4 regions of the Colwellia sp. 5_MG-2023 genome follow, and region 1 is predicted to be linked to each of the others. Evidence: predicted binding sites of a transcription regulator. Region 1 holds the regulator's gene; each other region holds the start of a gene.
The links. Region 1 encodes sigma-54, which starts transcription at its own class of promoters, with help from an activator protein. Its sites were predicted from a motif close to GTTGGCACGNNNNTNGNNT; they were not measured.

Region 2: Q4496_RS16020 (PEP-CTERM sorting domain-containing protein) is a predicted target of sigma-54. The motif match lies at 1,122-1,140, and genes of this name have one in related genera.
Region 3: Q4496_RS10130 (putative urea ABC transporter substrate-binding protein) is a predicted target of sigma-54. The motif match lies at 3,984-4,002, and genes of this name have one in related genera.
Region 4: Q4496_RS12490 (DUF3192 domain-containing protein) is a predicted target of sigma-54. The motif match lies at 2,923-2,941, and genes of this name have one in related genera.

What each region holds. Positions count from the first base shown of each region.
Region 1 is NZ_JAUOPW010000004.1:26,230-31,363, forward strand. It holds gene rapZ (RNase adapter RapZ) at 1-624, opposite strand, end outside; gene ptsN (PTS IIA-like nitrogen regulatory protein PtsN) at 695-1,147, opposite strand; gene hpf (ribosome hibernation promoting factor) at 1,165-1,452, opposite strand; gene Q4496_RS04755 (RNA polymerase factor sigma-54) at 1,497-3,008, opposite strand; gene lptB (LPS export ABC transporter ATP-binding protein) at 3,093-3,857, opposite strand; gene lptA (lipopolysaccharide transport periplasmic protein LptA) at 3,838-4,392, opposite strand; gene lptC (LPS export ABC transporter periplasmic protein LptC) at 4,382-5,032, opposite strand; gene kdsC (3-deoxy-manno-octulosonate-8-phosphatase KdsC) at 5,029-5,134, opposite strand, start outside.
Region 2 is NZ_JAUOPW010000031.1:39,515-44,648, reverse strand. It holds partial or broken gene Q4496_RS16025 (retention module-containing protein) at 1-87, opposite strand, end outside; gene Q4496_RS16020 (PEP-CTERM sorting domain-containing protein) at 429-1,046, opposite strand; gene Q4496_RS16015 (1-aminocyclopropane-1-carboxylate deaminase/D-cysteine desulfhydrase) at 1,355-2,323, shown strand; gene Q4496_RS16010 (GatB/YqeY domain-containing protein) at 2,389-2,832, opposite strand; gene rpsU (30S ribosomal protein S21) at 2,880-3,095, opposite strand; gene tsaD (tRNA (adenosine(37)-N6)-threonylcarbamoyltransferase complex transferase subunit TsaD) at 3,342-4,403, shown strand; gene plsY (glycerol-3-phosphate 1-O-acyltransferase PlsY) at 4,436-5,029, opposite strand.
Region 3 is NZ_JAUOPW010000012.1:69,057-74,190, forward strand. It holds gene Q4496_RS10110 (DUF599 domain-containing protein) at 249-983, shown strand; gene Q4496_RS10115 (DUF2919 family protein) at 980-1,480, shown strand; gene dnaQ (DNA polymerase III subunit epsilon) at 1,509-2,309, shown strand; gene Q4496_RS10125 (TIGR03503 family protein) at 2,288-3,619, shown strand; guanidine-I (ykkC/yxkD leader) riboswitch at 4,060-4,155, shown strand; gene Q4496_RS10130 (putative urea ABC transporter substrate-binding protein) at 4,207-5,134, shown strand, end outside.
Region 4 is NZ_JAUOPW010000018.1:40,243-45,376, forward strand. It holds gene Q4496_RS12470 (GGDEF domain-containing protein) at 1-340, opposite strand, end outside; gene queF (NADPH-dependent 7-cyano-7-deazaguanine reductase QueF) at 876-1,751, opposite strand; gene syd (SecY-interacting protein) at 1,808-2,413, shown strand; gene Q4496_RS12485 (hypothetical protein) at 2,487-2,801, opposite strand; gene Q4496_RS12490 (DUF3192 domain-containing protein) at 2,979-3,356, shown strand; gene Q4496_RS12495 (GNAT family N-acetyltransferase) at 3,554-4,192, shown strand; gene fadR (fatty acid metabolism transcriptional regulator FadR) at 4,326-5,039, shown strand.

The DNA.
Region 1 (5,134 bases):
GAAGTCTTTTACTGGTTGCTCTAAACCTGTAAAAGGTTTTAGTTCAGTTTCCCAATGAGGATTAGGAAGAAAGCGTGCATCGAATACATAATCAGCATCAGCAGGAATACCGTGTTTAAAGCCAAAAGACTCGAAGACTAAAACCATTTTACCGGTTTTCTTTCCAAGAATTCTTTCTCGTACCAAGTCAGCTAATTGGTGCGGAGTTAGCTGGCTGGTATTGATATATAAGTCGGCATTGGTAGAAATAGGTGCTAATAGTTTCTTTTCGAGTGATATCGCTTGGTCTAGCGCAATATTCTCTTTAATTAGAGGATGTAAGCGCCTTGTTTCACTAAAACGACGAATAAGGTCATTGTCATCTGCATCTAAAAATAATGTCGTTACATCAACTGCATCAGGTAAATATTCAATGATCTCTACAATATCCTTAGGATTGTTAGGTAAGTTACGAACATCTAGGCTTACTGCAACATTGTCATAATCATTAATCACGGTATGGGTTAATGCAGGTAGTAAATTAACAGGAATATTATCAACACAATAATATCCTAAATCTTCTAATACTCTTAATGCAACTGATTTCCCTGAGCCAGAGCGGCCACTAACAATGATAAGTTTCATATTTTTAAGTTCCGCATGAATTAGCTATGCATTAGGTTTTATTGTGTAGAAATATATTTCAACTTATTGATTAAGCGGTTTGTTGAATAAGATCAAACATCTCTTGTTGGCTAGTGCATTTACGAACTTTTTTAGCTGTTTTGCGATCACTAAATAGTTTGGCAATACTTTGCAACGTTTCTAAATGCGCTTGCGTATTGTCTTCAGGTACAAATAGGCAAATAAATATATCAACAGGTCTATTATCAATTGCGTCGAAGTCAATTGCGTTTTCAGTAGTTAAAAACACGGCAATAGCTTTGTCTGTATTGTTTAGTCTGCCGTGAGGGATAGCGATACCGTTGCCGATACCAGTACTCCCCATTTTCTCTCTATTCATTAAGCTATCTAATAGATCTGTTGGGTTAGAGTCAATTAGTTCATTGGCGGCAAGTTGGCAAATTAGTTCAAGTAAACGCTTTTTGCTTTGAACTGGAACTGCACAACGTGTGCAGTTCAGTGTTAATATATTTTGTAGTGTCATAATTATAATGGATAAAACTAATGTTGTGTTATTTTGCCTTTGTATTTGAGTACTTGGCGATCTAGTTTATCCACCAAAGTATCTATCGAGGTATACATATCAGCACTTACTGCTGAAGCATGAATTTCACTGCCTTTTAAATGTATAGTTGCTTCAGCTATCTGTTCTAACTTTTCAACAGTCAAGACTACATGAACATTATTGATATGATCAAAATGTCGCTCTAATTTAGCTAATTTTGTTTCAACACAATCGCGTAATGATGACGTTACTTCTACATGGTGACCGGTAAGGTTAATTTGCATAAGTATGTTCCTTCTCTAGTTAATTCAGAAAATAAAGTCACAGGCTATAATAAACTCTTACGTTGGTTGGACGGTGGTATAGATAAGGATTCACGATACTTAGCTATAGTACGTCTAGCAACATTAATTCCTTGTTGTGCTAGTAAGTCTGCCATTTTGCTATCACTGAGCGGTTTAGCGGGTGTTTCTGCTAAAATGAGTTTTTTAATTAATGAACGTATGGCAGTTGATGAACATTCACCTCCATTTTCGGTACTAACATGACTTGAAAAAAAGTATTTTAATTCAAAAATACCTCTAGGCGTGTGCATATATTTTTGCGTAGTTACGCGAGATATAGTTGACTCATGCATATCCACGGCTTCAGCAATATCATTTAATACCATAGGTCGCATCGCTTCAGCGCCATGTTCTAAAAAGCCTTGTTGACGTTGTACAATGCAGTTAGATACTTTAAGTAAAGTATCATTACGTGACTCTAAACTTTTAATAAACCATTTAGCTTCTTGTAAGTTTGTTCGAATAAACTGTCCGTCATTACTAGAAGATTTTGTTGTTTTTGTCATGGCAGCATATTGTTGATTTACTGATAGCTTAGGAGCAGTATCAGGGTTTAATTCGACAACCCAACGACCATTTTTCTTTTCTACGGAAACATCAGGAATAACATATTGATCATCGCTTTTCACTACTGCATCACCAGGACGAGGATTTAAGCTCTGTATCAAACGCATTACTTCACGTAACTGTTCTTCTTTGAGGCGAGTTTTACGCATTAATTGTCGATAGTCACGATTACCGAGTAAGTCGATATGCTCGCCGATAATTAATTTACTTTCTTTTAAGTAAGGGGTTTCAGGATCAAACTGATTTAATTGAATAATTAAACAATCAGCGATAGAACGGGCTGCAACACCAACAGGATCAAAGACATTAATACGTTTTAATACCGCTTCGACTTCATCAAGTTCCAGTCCTTCTATACCAACACTTTCTAATATTTCTTCACTCGATACCGTAAGATAACCTGCTTCATCAACAGCCTCTATAATAGCGATAGCAACCGTGCGATCAGTTTCTGAAAATGGCGTTAATTCCATTTGCCATAAAAGGTGATCTTGTATTGAATCGATCGTTTCACCTTGATAGGTGTAATCTTCACTTGGGCTACTAATTGCCCCTGTATTTGACGTACCAGCACTGTAACTTTCTTCCCAAGTTGTATCAATGTTCAACTCTTCTGGTATGTCATTTTTCTCCATTGCTTCTGTTGTACTTATCTCATCAATAGAGGCTGATGAATCTTCACTTCCATCACTGGTAGATCGTTCTGTGATGGTGGCTGAAAAAGCTTCTTCAAGTTTATCTCTACTATCCTCTGAATTATTATCTGAGGTTTCTTGATCATTAATTTCAAGCAGAGGATTACTTTCAAGTACTTCTTGAATTTCTTGTTGAAGCTCTAACGTCGATAACTGCAAAAGCTTTATAGCTTGTTGCAGTTGTGGCGTCATGGTTAGTTGTTGTCCTATCCGGAGTTGCAGAGTTGGGCGCATCTACGTTGTCTTAATTCCTGTTATTATTGTTTATAGTTACTAACTTAGAGCAAGTATAGTCTACGAATTTATTATATATGTTAACTATAGCGTGAATTGCTCGCCTAGGTATACATCTCTTACCTTTTGATTAGCAAGAATTTGATTAGAATCTCCTTCTGCTATTATTTCACCGTGACTAACAATGTAAGCATGCTCACATACATCAAGTGTTTCACGAACATTGTGGTCAGTTATTAAGATACCAAGACCACGGTTTTTAAGATGAATAATTATTTTTTTTATGTCGCCGACAGAAATAGGGTCAACACCTGCAAAAGGTTCATCAAGTAATATAAATTCAGGATCTGCTGCTAAAGCACGGGCTATTTCTACGCGTCTTCTTTCCCCTCCTGATAAACTCATACCTAAATTATCTTTAATATGGCTGATATTAAATTCTTCTAAGAGGTGCTCTAATTTTGTTTGCCTTTCATTTTCATTAAGGCCTTTTCGAATTTGTAATATTGCCATAATATTTTCAGTAACGGTTAGTTTTCTAAAAATAGAGGCTTCTTGAGGTAAATACCCAATACCTCGACGTGCGCGTTCATGCATAGGCGATAGTGTTACATCTTCGTCATTCAGCATTATTTGGCCATTATCATTGGGTACTAAGCCAACAATCATGTAAAAAGAAGTCGTTTTTCCTGCTCCATTAGGCCCCAGTAAGCCAACAATTTGTCCTGAGCTTACCGCTAAACTAACGTTTTTAACAACTTTTTTGCTTTTGTAAGCTTTTGATAGGTTTTTAGCTATCAAAGTCGAATTATTAGCTTCGCCGTTATTATTATTGCTTGTTACTGTCATTACTTTTCTTATCTTGTTGAGCTTTTATTTGAGCTGGCTGCAAAACAGTGGTTACTGAATCATTATCACTACTGATAGCTTCCAATTTCTCATTTAGCGTATTGTAAGTGATTATTTCTCCTGTCACTTTACTACCTGCTTGTTGTACTTGCGCATTACCTGAGATGGTAATGATATTTTGATCTGGTTGATAGGTTATCTCATTAGCTTGCAAGCTGATTAAACTACCATCTTCTAATTGTTGTTTGAAAACAGCAGGTTCACCTTTGGCAAGGTAAGTGTCTTGTTTTTGTTGAGTTTTATCATCAACTTTACTGTAAACTTGAACAATATCAGCACTAATCGAAATAGAGCCTTGGTTTATACTAACGTCATCTAAATAACTCGCTATTTTATTTTTTAAATCAGCTGATTGACGTTTCGATTTTATCGTGATTTCTTGTGTGAGATCTTTCTTAGCCGCGCATACTGGAAGTGCTAACGAGAGCAGTAATGAGCTTAATAAGAAACCTTTGCTAATTTTTTTAATTGTCATTTAGAGGGTAACCATTATTTTTTTTGTAAATAGTACGTACATGTTCGGTTAATGTCATCTGTTTAGTGTTTAAGTCAATTATTAAACCTGAGCCATACATAGTGAAGTCTTTTCCTTGCACCATTACCGTTTGATCTGAGCTAATGATATTAGTATTTAAATCAAGCTCTAAATATTTGCAATGAATTTCTTGTATTAAACTATTTTTATCAGTTGCACTTAAGTGTACTCGATGATTTAAAATAACCCTATTATTTTTATATAGCGTTGCTTCTTTAGCGCTAAGCTTCCATGGTGCATTTTTTGTTAGTTTGTTACTCGAGCTATTTTCATTTGCTAAATCGGAGCCGTCAATATTATCTTTCGATGATGCTTGGGGATACAATGTGTACTTAGGTAGCTCGAAGTGTGTTAGTTCAAGTTTGGCATAATGCTCCATTCTCTTAGCAATAATAGCATGTGAAAGTACGCCTGAATCGGTGTAAATATCAGTTTTAAGTGCTTCCGCTATAAAGTCAGGTGTGAGTTCACTGTCGATGACTTCACCTGGTATTATTTTTGACTGTCGCCATTCGATTATTCCATAAACCGTAGCGGCCAATAGCAAGATTAAAAAGGCTAAAAAATTTATCCGTGTCATACACTCGCGCCTGTAGCATTATCAATAGTGTCTTGACATTGCATTATCAAGTCGCAAACTTCTCGTACTGCGCCGAAACCACCATTAATAAAGCTTGTATAA
Region 2 (5,134 bases), on a different contig from region 1:
TAATATAGTATTTTCAGCCAAATCAATACTTACTTCACCAATAACATCGGTTACTTCGGCATTTGCTGGGTTAGTATAATTTTCCATAGACAACCTTCCTATTAATTTGGTTTACCATATCTTAAAAAGCATTTAACAAAACTTAATGAATGATTAGCAATAAAATACTATAAATTAAGCTTAACTAATATTATTTAAATAAAGTCTGTACTAGCTATCTTTTATCGGTTAATTACTCCATAAAGTCAATGGCGTAATTAAGAATAATTAAGGTTATTTGCTATAACTTTGATCTACATTTGGCTTTTAAGATTATGCGTTCAGAAGTAGGCAATATGAGGTGCTTTTACTAGTTTAACAATGAACAATATATAACAAATAAACAAATAGCGATGCCGAGCGACATCGCCAATTAATAACAAAAATTACTATTTATTTTTAAAGCGACGAGCTGTTAATCCCGCTAACGCTAATGCAAAAATAGCAAGTGTTGATGGTTCTGGAACCGATGTAGTCACAGATTTAAAAACATAGTTTATATTAGCCCCTGCAATTGCACGATCACCAATATAAGCTGAGAATGCACCATCAACATTATAGAAATCATTAGGCTCAACATAAGACTCATCTTTTGATACTACTCCAACGTTAACTCCATTGACTGTACCTCCATAAATATCATACCAAGCCTCATGGTTAACGGTATATTCGGAAATATCTAAAAAATCAAATAAGTCATAGATCGCAATATCATTAGTACTTATAGCATATTTTTGATCACCAGTAAGAGCACCAAAAGTATGTGTTGCAGCCTCAATACCATTAAAGTTAGCAATCTCAGTATTAGCACCGTTTACGATTTCCACATCTGTAGGTAGTTTATATTCAATTTCTGAAGGAACTAAGTCGTATGAGCCTACATACTCCCATTGCACTCCTGCATCATCAGCATATAAATCACCTACAATTAACCCTGCATTCGCTTTTCCTGCAACACAAAGAGTAAATAAACAAACCAAAACAACATTTATAATTTTAGAACTCATACTACTTTCCTTAAACCCTACAGAGGGTCAGTAATTAAATCATATAAAACGGTATAGATCTCTTAACAACAGATAAGGCAATCTGTATGCCAAAAATTAAATATTCTTATATATCAATAACAAACAGCATAAACAATATTTATTATTATCCTGACTGTTAAAAAACATGACAGAAAATATTCCCTAACTATCATTTTTAAATTCAATGTATACTTACTTTATAGCTTAACACTTATGCATTATATTTTCATCAATTGATTATATTTTACCCAAACCATCAATAATTACAATGATATTACTTATCTACCATGACCATTTTATCCGAATTGCAACCTCTACATCATCCACTATTTACAAAACATAACGTAGTAGTTCAAGTAAAGCGTGATGATAATATTCACCCAACTATTTCGGGTAACAAGTGGCGAAAACTTAAATACAATTTAGAACATGTGTTACGGAGTAAAGATATTAATGGTGTACTTAGCTTTGGAGGCAGTTATTCAAACCACATACATGCTTTAGCATTTGCTTGTTTCCAAAAAGGTATACCTTGTGTAGGCTTCATCCGTGGTGAACAACAATATGCCAATAATTACACGTTAACATGGGCTAAATACTGGGGAATGGAGCTACATTTTATTGATCGTAAAACTTATCGTCGCAGACACGACATTGATTATTTAACCGAATTACAGCGACAGTATCCTAATTACTTTATAGTGCCCGAGGGTGGCAGTAACACACTAGCAATTAAAGGTGTTGCAGAAATAATCACAGAATTAAATAAACAAACTGATTACGACACATTAATCACGCCAGTAGGTAGTGGTGGCACTTTAGCGGGTCTTATCACTGGAGACCTCAACTCAAATGTGAATTTGCATAAACTATTAGGAATCGCTGTATTAAAAGAAGCCGATTACTTAACAAATACTATAAACAAATTATTACCAGGGCCAGTAAAATTGCATGATAACTGGCAATTACTCACTAACTTTCATCGTGGTGGTTATGCAAAGTTTAGCCAATTAGATGCCAACCGTATACTTGAATTTAACCGTATCACCAGTGTTGATTTTGAACCTGTTTATTCGGGAAAGATGCTTTTAGCGTTTATTGATTTACTTGAGCAAGGGTATTTTGCTAAAGGAGAGCGAATTATCTTATTACATACTGGTGGTATGCAAGGACTTGGTGGAATGATTGAACGTGGAATTTTAAAAACTGAACATTGGCGAGAGCCTGAAAAAATAAACTTAATAAAAAAGCCGTAATAACTAAAGTTATTACGGCTTCTTATAAACTATTAACTCTTGCTGCTTAATTTCCAGATAGTACGCTAATTTAAAGCGGCTTTTATTTGGCCACTTACTACGCCCATATCGGCTCTACCTTGCATCAAGGGTTTTAATGTTGCCATTACCTTACCCATGTCAGCCATTGAGGCTGCACCAGTATCTGTAATAGCTTGATTAATTAAGTCGTTAATTTCTGCATTAGTTAAAGGTTGAGGAAGAAAGAACTCTAAAGCACTTACTTCTTCAGCTTCTTTCACAGCTAATTCATCACGACCACCATCAGTAAACATTTTGATTGATTCTTTACGCTGCTTAACCATTTTGGTTAATACGGCAATAACATTCTCATCAGTTGCTTCGGTGTTATGATCAATTTTTGCTTGTTTCACTGCAGATATAGCCATACGAATAACACCTAGACGTAATTTGTCTTGGGCACGCATGGCATTTTTCATTTCATCTTGGAGCTGAGTTAGAAGTAACATCTAATTATACTCCAAAGGTTACTAAGGACATTCTAAATAGAATGCTTTTAGTACATGCGAACGTGGCGTGCGTTCTCACGAGAAACTTTTTTCGCTGCACGTTTTACAGCAGCTGCTTTTTTACGCTTACGTTCCCAAGTTGGCTTTTCGTAACATTCGCGACGACGAACTTCAGAAAGGATTCCTGCTTTTTCACATGAACGTTTAAAACGACGTAATGCTACGTCAAATGGTTCGTTTTCTCTTACTTTAATTACTGGCATGTACTTTTTTACCTTAGTATTATATCTATATAAATCGGTGTTTAACTTCGATCTCTTAGTAAATTCTTTCTATTTAAAAAATAAACTCAATCTTGTTTACACCCGCTCTATCAAAAATGGGTGACGTATTCTACTGCTAAGTGCTAAGTGATGTAAAGATTAATCTCGCTCCTGTATCAAATATAGTAGCGAAATATCACTAGGACAGGTAAAATCGTCTCTTTTAAGTGAATCAAAAATAATTTTATGCGAATTTTAGGTATTGAAACTTCTTGCGACGAAACAGGTATTGCTATTTACGATGATGGGCAAGGCAATCGTCCTGAAGGGATCTTAGCCCACCAGCTTTATAGTCAAATTGCTGTACATGCTGATTATGGCGGCGTTGTACCTGAACTAGCTTCTCGTGATCATGTTCGCAAAACAATCCCTTTAATTCAAGCGGTATTAAAAGAAGCTAATTTAACCCCCAAAGATTTAGATGGCGTTGCATACACTGCAGGTCCTGGACTTGTTGGCGCACTATTAGTTGGTTGTTCAATTGGTCGAAGCTTAGCTTACGGTTGGAACTTACCAGCAGTACCGGTCCATCATATGGAGGGGCATTTATTAGCTCCTATGCTAGAAGATGATGTACCTGAATTCCCATTTGTTGCACTACTTGTATCAGGTGGCCACACCATGCTTGTTCGTGTCGACGGTATTGGTCAATATAAATTACTAGGTGAATCTGTTGATGACGCAGCTGGAGAAGCTTTTGATAAAACAGCGAAATTGTTAGGGCTAGACTACCCAGGCGGCCCTGCGTTATCAAAAATGGCCGAATCAGGTGTTGCTGGTAGATTCAAATTACCTCGCCCTATGACAGACAGACCAGGTTTAGATTTTAGTTTTAGCGGTTTAAAAACAGCAGCTGGTACGTTAGTTAGAAAAGAGTGTTTCTCTGCAGATGGCAAAAGCTTCTCGGATGATATACTTAAACAAACCCATGCAGATATTGCTAATGCTTTTCAACAAGCTGTCGTTGATACCTTAGCCATAAAGTGTAAACGTGCTTTACAACAAGAGAATTTAAATCGCTTAGTCATTGCTGGTGGTGTTAGTGCGAATACAGCACTACGAGAAAAATTAGCCATTACCACTAAAAAACTTGGTGGTAGTGTATTTTATCCTAGACCTGAATTTTGTACTGATAATGGCGCTATGATTGCTTATGCAGGCTTACAAAGATTAAAAGCAGGCACACACGCAGATCTAACTTTTAAAGCCAGTCCACGTTGGTCATTAGATAGCTTACCTGCAGTTTAAAGCAATACAATGATGATAGTAAATTAAATCGACTAATTTATTTTTGTAGAGATTTTACTTTCTGTTCCTTTAAGTAAACGAACAATATTGTCTTTATGGCGTAATATAATTAACGCACTCAACATTAAAGCCGGATAAACATAAAGCGGCTTTAATATAAAAATATACAACGGCGCCAAAGAAACAGTAACAATAGCCGCTAAACTTGAATATTTAGTTAATTTTGCCACTGTAAGCCAAGTAATAATCAGTAAAAATCCTAAACCTAAGCCAATAGGTAATAAAGTTCCTAAGGCGGTAGCCACTGCTTTACCACCTCGAAAATTAAAAAATATTGGATACATATGCCCTAGACAGGCTGCGACACCAATAATCCCCAAATCTAAAGGCTCAACTTGCAAGAAATAAGCACTCCATACTGGTAAAGTGCCTTTTAATATATCTAAAAACAATACAGTAGCAGCTGTCAGTTTATTACTTATTCTTAAAACGTTTGTTGCACCAGGGTTATTTGACCCTGTTGTTCTAGGATCAGGTAAGCCAAGCACTCTACACACTAAAATAGCACTTGAAATAGAGCCTAATAAATAAGCAGCAATGATCATAGCAAAGGTTAATAGCAACATAATAATAAGAATTATCACAAATATAACAATTTTCTTTATTCTATCTTGTTATCTGCTAGTTTTTCTACACTTGCACAGGTAAACTCGCTTTTTATTTTGTAAAAA
Region 3 (5,134 bases), on a different contig from region 1:
TAATTTTCATATTCTATAGCAAGTTAAGTTTAACTGTATAAATTTTGAGGTAAATTGTTACAAATTTTATTCGTTAACACAATGTTTACTTTATTTTGAGTATTTACGATCGTTTTTTAATAGCGAAATTAATTGTTATATCTTTATTTTCTTCGAAAAAAGGTAATTATCATCGATATTGTGTTGCAGTATTTAGCTAAAAAGTTACTATTGCTAAAGTTAGTTCATTTTTATTTTATGAGTTTTAAATGCCCTTATCGATAATTGATGTTTTTGCCTTGTTTGTCTTTATCCTCTCTTGGTCTGGCTACAGTTGGTTTGCTCGTAAAAAAGCAAAAAGTACGGATTGTTTAGCGCGTAGCTTACATCAGCATAGAATTCACTGGATGCACGAAGCTATTACTAAAGAAATGAGAGTTGGTGAAGCTTCATTATTGTCAAATTTAGAGCGAAATATAACGTTTTTTGCTTCGAGCACTCTATTAATTTTAGCGGGTTTATTAACCCTTTTTGCAAAAATTGAAACCTTAGACATGGTTATTTCATCCATGCCTTATGCCGATCATACTAGCCATTTAATGATACAATTAAAGTTAAGTTTGCTTGCTTTTATTTTTGTTCTATCATTTTTCCAATTTACTTGGTCGATGCGTCAATATGGTTTTGTTAATGTGATGATGGGTGCTGCTCCTATTGATGTTTCAGGTCAAAATGAAAACCTAAAATCTTATGCAAAACAAATGGCCACAGTACAAGACCAAGCTGCTCACGCCTATAATTATGGGCTTCGTTCATATTATTTTGCACTTGCTGCAATGTGTTGGTTTTTTCATCCTGTTTTACTTATTTTGATGAGTATATGGGTTGTTTATACTTTATATACACGTGAATTTAATTCAAAAGCGGTAAAAGCAATTACCGCGGCACAAAGACTATTAAAAGTTGAACGTGATAACAAAATGCAAAATAAGGGTAAGGGGTGAATAAAAGTTTTTCTAAAAAATATCAGCATTATTCGGTAGGTGATTTTGACAGCTATGATTGCTTAAAATTATCAAAAAAATTTTATTTAGTGCTAATATTTTTGTTACGAGGTTATCTCGTTTGGTTGATGTCAGTGACTAATATGCGTGATAGAGTGAGTATCATCTCTTGGATATACCCTGAAAAGTCACTATTTTATTTTAGTTTGTTTTCAGGTGCTATTGGTTTATTTGTTTTATTGATCATTAGTTTACGCAGGCCAGAAGCCGGTTCTTGGGTGCAAACAAGCTGGCGACATTGCAGAAAAATTTTAAGCGTTGCGTTATTGTTTGATTTACTTACCCATGTTATTGCTTATTTTTATTGGCAATTATTTTCTTTAGAGTGGCTTATACTTCAAACGGTAATAACGTTAGCGTTAATATTACTTTGTTATACTAGTGACAGATTTAATATTAATCTATCAGAATTTCCACAAAAAATACCTGAAAAATAACTTCATCAAAAAATTAGAGATATGTATAGTGAATTTAAGCAATAACCCTACTAATAAAGATACAAGAGCCGACGCTAAGACAGAAGAGCGGTTGATTATTCTTGATACGGAAACGACGGGTATCAACCCAAGAGAAGGGCATAGAATTGTTGAAATTGGCTGTGTAGAAATGATCAATCGACAGTTAACTGGCCGAACATTTCATGCCTATATAAAACCGATGGATTCGCGCGGAGAAGTCTTCGTGATGGAGCAAGAGGTAATTAACGTCCATGGTTTAACAAATGAATTTTTAAATGATAAACCTATTTTTTCTCAAGTTGTGGATGAGTTCATAGATTTTATTCGCGGTGCAAACTTGGTTATTCATAATGCTAAGTTTGATGTTGGCTTTATGGATCATGAATTTTCTTTATTGAATTTTGCCGAACGTTCTCGTAATAAAGTACCTATGACAGAAGATATTTGTACTATTACCGATACTTTGAAAACGTCGAAAGACGAGTTTGGATCACCTAAAACCTTAGATTATTTAGCCCGTTTTTATAAAGTTGATAAGCTTATTGATCGTACTTATCATGGGGCTTTAATTGATGCTCAATTGCTTGCTTTTGTGTATATTGAAATGACGCGAAAGCAATCAGCATTTAACCTTTCTGTTGGTGATAATAGTGGTGGTGATGCCAAAGAAATTAGACGACTTAGTAAAGATAGAAAAAAATTAAAGGTTATTGCTGCTACGGTCGATGAAAAAGAAGCACATAAAGAAAGGTTAGCCGTTGTTAAGCAAAAAGGGGGAGAGCCACTTTGGAAATTACCAAGCTATTAGTATTTTGTTTGCTGTTACTAACGAATGTTAATTATGCCGTTGCGCAAAATGCAGAAAAAACAGACGTAAAGGCTATAGAAAAAGATAGTTATCTAACTGATAGTGAAGAAAAAAATCTAACAAAACGAGAAATAGATTTCTATCAAAGCGATAATATTACTAATGAAATACCTTACTTCGATAATCGCTTTCATATTGATGCTGAGCTTGATGAAATAACTCTCATATTTTTTAGAGTGAAGGGTAGTAGGTCTATAATTCTAGTACAACCGGACGGTAAAAAGATACGGTCTAGTGTTCATGATCCTGATACGGTGAAATGGTACGACGATAAGACTTTTGACATGGTAAAAATTACTAAACCTATGCCTGGTCCTTGGCAAGCAATTGGTAATATTTTACCTGAGAGTAAGATATTAATTGTGTCAGAAGTTAAAATTGAAATAGAACCTTTTCCCAATGTTTTATTGTCAGGGGAAACGATAAAAGTTGTTGGTAAGCTTTACAATGGCAATCGAAATATTGAGGTTTCAGAGTTTAAAGAGGTTGTTGAGTTAGATGTAAACTTTTTTAGTACCAATAATTCAGATTATGCAAACTTTGGTGCCGATGCGCTTAAAGTTAGCTCGTTTAGCGATGATGGTCGTGGTCTAGATGAGTATGCGGGAGATAATATTTATACGGGGGAATTCATGTTGAATTTTGCTCCTGGTGAATGGCAACCTGTTTTCGTTATAAAGCTGCCATTAATGACAAGAGAGCTTCGTTATGAGCCTGTTATTTTACATGAAGCACCAGTTGAATTATCGGTAGTGCCTGCAGAAGATGATACCATGGCACATAAGTTAGTTTTGACTATTGACCCTACTTATGTCGATCCAAGTAGTTTAATTTTTCAAGGAAAGATAACATCACCTGATAGACATACAAGACCCTTTTCTATTACGGATAATGAAAATATAGAAAGCCCGACCGTTCGAACTAAAGATTTCCCTTACACTGAACCTGGTATTCATCGTGTGACTGTGAGTGCTTTTGGCCGCACAATAACAGGACGTGAGTTTCGTCTAGCTGTACCTGATTTTTCTTTTAATATTAAAGAATTTCCTAAGGAAATTACGCAAATACCAGAGGAGAATACAGTGGATGAACAGCAAATTGAACTTGCCGATAAATTAGCGCAGCAACAAAAACTAGATGAAGAAAATAGTATGAAAACCATTGTTACTGTTATAGTTGCTAATCTTGTTATTATTTTGTTCGCTATTGCCTTATTTTTCTTTGTACGTAAAAGAAAAGTTAACAGTTAAATTGGTTCGTTTTCTAAACAAAGTAATCTCGCTGATAAATCAATTTACCTTTTATCTCTTAGTAGAAAAACAACTGTTATAAATCAATGAAGGGCTGCTGTTAAGCCTTCTCAAATACTTTCAAGCATCAATATATTCATTTGATACTGATTCATCCTAAAAATTAATCATGTACAAAGCTTTCTTTTTATAAAAGGGACGTGCTTTTTTTAGGAAATAAAGCGCTTTCTTAAATAAACCTACGAATAGAATTTAAGCACTATTTTGGATCAAGCTTAACTGATATTTACCCTTTATGGTGCATTATGACTAAAGTTGAGAATGTTTTTTCCTGCTATATTGCTGTAATTATTGAGTATTTTTAATTGGCATTATATTTGCTATTTTCTAGTTACTCGTATGAGGGATATTGGTAAGTCACTTATCAATATCACAATTTGGTAATAGACATCTAGGGTTCCGGCTTTTTAGCGACTGGACCGAGAGTTGTCGACCTTTATTTGAAGGTTACACGGAGGGATAAAAGCCCGGGAGAAGATTAGAGCAATGTCTCTCATACTTTCTATGTGTAACTAAAGGATAAAGATATGAATATTATTAAACATTTACGTAGCTCAGTTTCTAAATTCCTCACACTTAGCGCTCTTTGCAGCGTTGTTTTGTTTAACTCAGTAGCCAGTGCAGCAGATGAAAAACCTACTTTCCGTTTAGCTTGGACTATTTATGTCGGCTGGATGCCTTGGGATTATGGTAATGCGTCAGGCATTGTAAAAAAATGGGCTGACAAATATGACATCAACATTGAAGTTGTTCAGGTTAATGATTATGTCGAATCTATTAACCAATATACGGCTGGTGGTTTTGATGCAACCGTAATGACAAATATGGATGCATTAACTATTCCTGCAGCCAGTGGTGTTGATTCTACAGCGGTAATTATTGGTGATTTCTCTAACGGTAATGATGGTGTTGTGCTTAAAGGTAAAAAAACACTAGCTGATATTAAAGGACAAAATATTAACTTAGTTGAACTAAGTGTTTCTCATTATTTATTAGCTCGCGCACTAGAAACTATCTCGCTAACTGAACGTGATGTACGTGTTGTAAATACCTCGGATGCTGACCTTGTTGCCGCATTTACTACTGATGATGTAACGGCAGTCACTACCTGGAACCCATTATTAAGTGAAATAACCGCAATGCCAAATACCAGTAAAGTATTTGACTCTTCAATGATCCCTGGTGAAATCATCGACTTGTTAGTTGTTAATACACAAACACTTAATGATAACCCTAAATTAGGTAAAGCCTTAACAGGTGCTTGGTATGAAATTATGGCCACTATGCAAGGTAGCGATCAAAAAGCTATTGATGCACGTACCATGATGGCAGAAGCTTCAGGCACTGATTTAGCAGGATACGATGCACAATTAGCTTCAACAAAAATGTTCTTCAATGCTAAAGATGCCGTAATGTTTAACAACAGCGCTGACCTTAAAAATACCATGGGTAAAG
Region 4 (5,134 bases), on a different contig from region 1:
GTAAACTCTGTCCAGCGCTATTAAACTGAGTATGCAATTGAGAAATATTTTTTTTATTGGTTGTCGTTTGTTGTTGTAATAACGTTGATATTTCATTAATTTTTAATTCAATATCAGATACTGGCGCTGATTTTGTCAACAATATTCGAAGTTGAGCGAGTCGATTATCTAATTTTATATCGACGCCTTTGGATACTTGAGATAGTTTATTAATAAATTCTATTAGCATACTAGATTGCGCTTTAAAGTCTTCTTCAAGTGAAGCTCTAGATGCTATTGCTGCATTAAGTTTTTTTTGTAACACTTTTGATTCATTAACAGCAACAGTTTTAGTATTCATATCCTTAGTTAATCCTTCTATTTTATCTTTTTTTACTAAGCAATTTGATTATGCCCTTAATTATTAATAATTTACAGTAACAACAACATTATCAATAGATTTATTATAAATTATGTGTAAACACATGACTATACTGACTTAATCAGATTCACGTTTGCTTAACGTAAATTAAGCCGTTAAATTACAATAATATTATTTACTACTTTCTACTTTATAAGAAGTTTAGTTGAAAATTATTAAAATATCCCTGTTATTTTGAACGGTTTTATTATTGATTATTACCTTTTTAAAGTATCGATAACAAGCTTACGTTTTATACAGTATTGGTAAAGGCTAATGAGGTAGCGATCGATATAATGGTTAGCCAAACGTAATATAGCTATGTTAATTTTGATATTAATTTTGACAGATTTAATACCAATCAAGCTACCTTTTATTTACCTCAATGGAGCTGGCAATATGCAACCTTATAAAAATATGTAACAGATCATGGAATAGAAACTTAATTTAACACTGATAATTAATATTGTGAGTGTTACTGCCTTAAGGTTCTTGCTGTTGGAGCACAAGCTATATGTGTGCTTCTAAAAGGGTTTATATCTAATCCGCCACGACGAGTATAACGAGCAAATACCGTTAATTTTGATAATTGACAATATTCTTGTAAATCACAAAATATTCGTTCAACACATTGTTCATGAAATTCATTATGTTGACGAAATGATATTAAGTATTGTAATAAAATACTGTGATCTATCGGAGCGCCTTCATAACTAATATAAACACTTGCCCAATCAGGTTGATTGGTAATTAAACAATTAGACTTTAATAAATGGCTAACAAGGTTTTCGCTTTCTGTTTTGGCAGAAGAGGCTTCTGAAGTTATGTCTGTTTGCGCATATTTTAGTAGCTCAGCTGTATATTGATAATTATCTACGGTGATATCAGCTTCATCAATACAAATAACGTCTTTATCACTCACTTTAATGGCCAGAGCAGGGCATTGCTCAACTGGGAATAAAGTTACTAGTGCTTGAGCACCTGCGGTTGCAGATAAATCTTTAATCAATATATTTTTAACTTCGTCAAAACTAGAGAATTTACTTTGGTTAAAGCTATTCAAATATAATTTAAATGATTTTGACTCGACTAAATTCGGGCTTGTGCAAGGAAAACGAAATTCTGCGACAGCGACAATAGGTTTGCCTTTATTATTTAACCAAGATAATTCATATCCGTACCAAACATCTTCACCTATAAAAGGTAATGTATTTGAAACAAGTGATAAATCATCTCTATTTAAGCTTCTTGGTACACCTTGTAATAGATTTGGGTTATATTCACTACAATATTCGGTTGCTTTACCAAGCGTTAAATTTTTTAATTCTTTTGAATTTTGGTAGGTTGCCATAATTTTCTTATTTTATATGAAACTTCATAGACTATTTTAAAGGATCTCTGAATTAGATGACATCATCAAATCAAACTAAACTCAATTTAGTAGACATTTTGCAACAATTTTCTAAGCAGTATGTAAAAAATTATCAAAACACCTATTCTCACCCTCCGAAAGTAGAGCAAGACGAGCAATGGCTTTCACCTTGTGAAGATGCATACACTGACATGTCCACTGAATACAAAGCGCTATCTTCGGGGGAAGTCTATTGGCGACCGGTTAATATAGAAAAGGTGCAAGAGTTAAACTTTGATAATGTTGAAACCGCTTTAGAAATGACTTTGCACCCAGATATCAAAACATACTTTACGACTTTATACAGTGAAAATCTTGATGCTACCTGTGAAGAAGGTAATTTATCTTTGTTATTTGCGTGGAATCGGGATGACTTTCAGCGCTTACAAGAGAACTTGATTGGCCATATTTTAATGAAGCAGAGGTTGAAACAAGCTGAAACTGTTTTTGTTGCTGTCACGGATGAAGAAGATATGATCATCTCAGTTGAAAATGACACTGGAACAGTGTGGGTTGAGCGTGTTGGATGTAAGCCTCATAAAAAGCTAGCTGATTCACTTGCTGAGTTTATAAACACACTGACCCCTATAGTGCCTCAATAGTAATAGCGCGACCTTAATATAATGAGTAATATTAAGGTTAAAAGCACATGTTATTAATTCACCACTTAAGTAATTATTTAAGTAGTTGTTTTATAAGGGCTTTTAATTCTAATACTTCTTCTTTTAAACTTGTTAATTCATCACGGACGTCTTTCTCAAAAGATCTTTTTTCTGTTGGTGGATTATCCGTTTTACATTCAACATCAGTATGCTTTTCTTCAGGTAACGAGATAAAGCTTGGTTCATGCTGCCAATTTTTTAATACTGATATTATGGTAGGTAAAGGAACTTTTTTATTTAACTTGGTTTTAATTAGTGCAACGCTTGGTTTATTGCCTTCATTTGCTATTTTATTAGCAACGATTGAAATTTCATCATTTATTGTCATTTTGATTAATTGTCTTTGTAATATTCACTATATTTTAGCCAATGTTACTATTTATGTCAGTTGTTATTTTTAGTTGTTCTATTTTATTTAATATAATCAGTTGGTTATGTTTTTTTGTGTTGTTGGTTTGTTTTTTGCTTTATTACGCATGAAAGTATAATTCTATTAGGAGTAAATATGAAAAAATCATTGTTGGCATTACTTATTGTTTTACCGTTAACAACAACGTTAACTGGCTGTGTTATCTCAGTAAAAGATGGTCAAGTAGATCATTCAATTATGGGGGATAGTGAAGACAGAAGTTATAAAAACCGTAAAGTTATAGCACAAGTTCAACTCGGTACAAGTGTTGTCGATATGCAAGAAAAGTTAGGTGTTGCTGATTTTTCTGAAACTTACACTTACAATGAAAAAACTATTCGTGTTTTATATTATAGAAGTCAACGCAAGCATAAAGATGGGTTAACGACTAAGGATGAATGTACTTATTTAGAATTTGTTGATGGTACATTAACTCAAACAGGTAACGGTGACGAATATAAAAAATTACTATAATTAAAAATAGCAATACACCGAGCAGTATATTAAATGAAATAATATTGGTATGACATGATGTTATACCAAGTTATTTTATATTTATAACCCTGCACTATAATTATGACAGTTGAATTTTATTTACCTATTATTAAAAAAACTGGTATGGTGAATATAGGATAAAAAAATAAATATAATTGTTGGATTGGAGAACTTGTATGTCAGCGACTGTTTCGGTAGATAGTGAACTTGATATAAAGGCAACTTACCTTAGTGCAGAGAACCTTAAAGTAGCGGCTTCGCTCCTTTTTCAATCCTATCATGATGACCCTGTTTTTTTAGATATATTCAACAGTGACAAAGAAGGTTATGAGCAAAGATTAAGAGCATCAATCAGAGAAGAGTTAAACGCTTTCTGGCAAGCTAAGCAACCCATGGTAGGTTTGTATTTGGGCGAGTCGATGGTAGGTGTTGCTTGTTTGAATAGTCCAGATGATAGTGTAGGTACGGAAAGATTCTGGCATTGGCGTTTAAAAATGTTGCTAAGTGCTGGATATTTAAGCACTAAACAGATGATAGAAAAAGAAAAAGTTGTCCTTGCCTCTATCCCATTAAAAAAATTTCACATGTTATCCTTTATTGCTATTCACCCTTTGCATCAACATCATGGCTTTGGTCATTATCTAATGGCAGCAGTAAATACTGTTCTTGAAGAGCATAGTGATAGTGAAGGTGTTGCAGTTTATGCAACATCAGGAAAGTTTAGAACTTTTTTTGAAGATGCAAATTATAAATTTATTAAAGATTTAACTGTTGGTAAAGTTTCTGGTGCTTTAATGGTACATTACAGAGAATAATTAGCTGCTTAACCTTTATCTTTTATAATGTCATGAGCTTGGTTAGACCAGTCTTTTCTATTACGCTTGTACCAATTCAATCTTCTGGTACAATCAGTTTTATTAATTTATCTTTTTTAGGTCGTTTACGAATATGGTTATAAAAGCTCAAAGCCCTGCCGGATTTGCCGAGCAATATATTGTTGAATCAATTTGGAATGGTGGTTTTCCTCCTGGTTCAATTTTACCAGCAGAGCGTGAATTATCAGAGCTAATTGGTGTAACTAGAACAACCCTTAGAGAAGTACTACAGCGCTTGGCTAGAGATGGTTGGTTGACTATTAAACATGGAAAACCAACAAAAGTGAATAACTTTTGGGACACGTCAAGTTTAAATATTTTAGAAACGCTAGCGCATCTTGACCAAGAAGGTGTTCCTGATTTAGTGGATAATCTCTTATCAGCTCGTACTAATATCAGTGCTATTTATATTCGTGGTGCTATAAAAAACAATCCTAAAAAGACTATTGAATTGTTGAGTGCTTATACTGATATTGAAGATAATGGTGAAGCATTTGCTGAGTTTGATTATCAACTAAATAAAGAATTGGCAATAGCCTCAGAAAATTCTATTTATTTACTAATATTAAATGGTTTTAAAGGATTGTATTCGCGCATTGGTAGTTTGTATTTTGCGCACCCAACAGGACGTGAAATATCAAGGGCTTATTACCAAAAGCTTATTGAACTAGCGAACGAAGGACGTTTTGATGATTCTATTTTTGAAGTTCGTAAGTACGGCATAGAATCTGGAAAACTTTGGGCTGAATTAAAGGATGATGTGCTTAAAGAGCTTACTGTAGATTAATCATTTTATTTACACACATTTAAGCAAATAGACAATTTAGTTATACTATTTGCTTTTATTATGAATACACAGTTTAAATTATAAAAGAATCACCC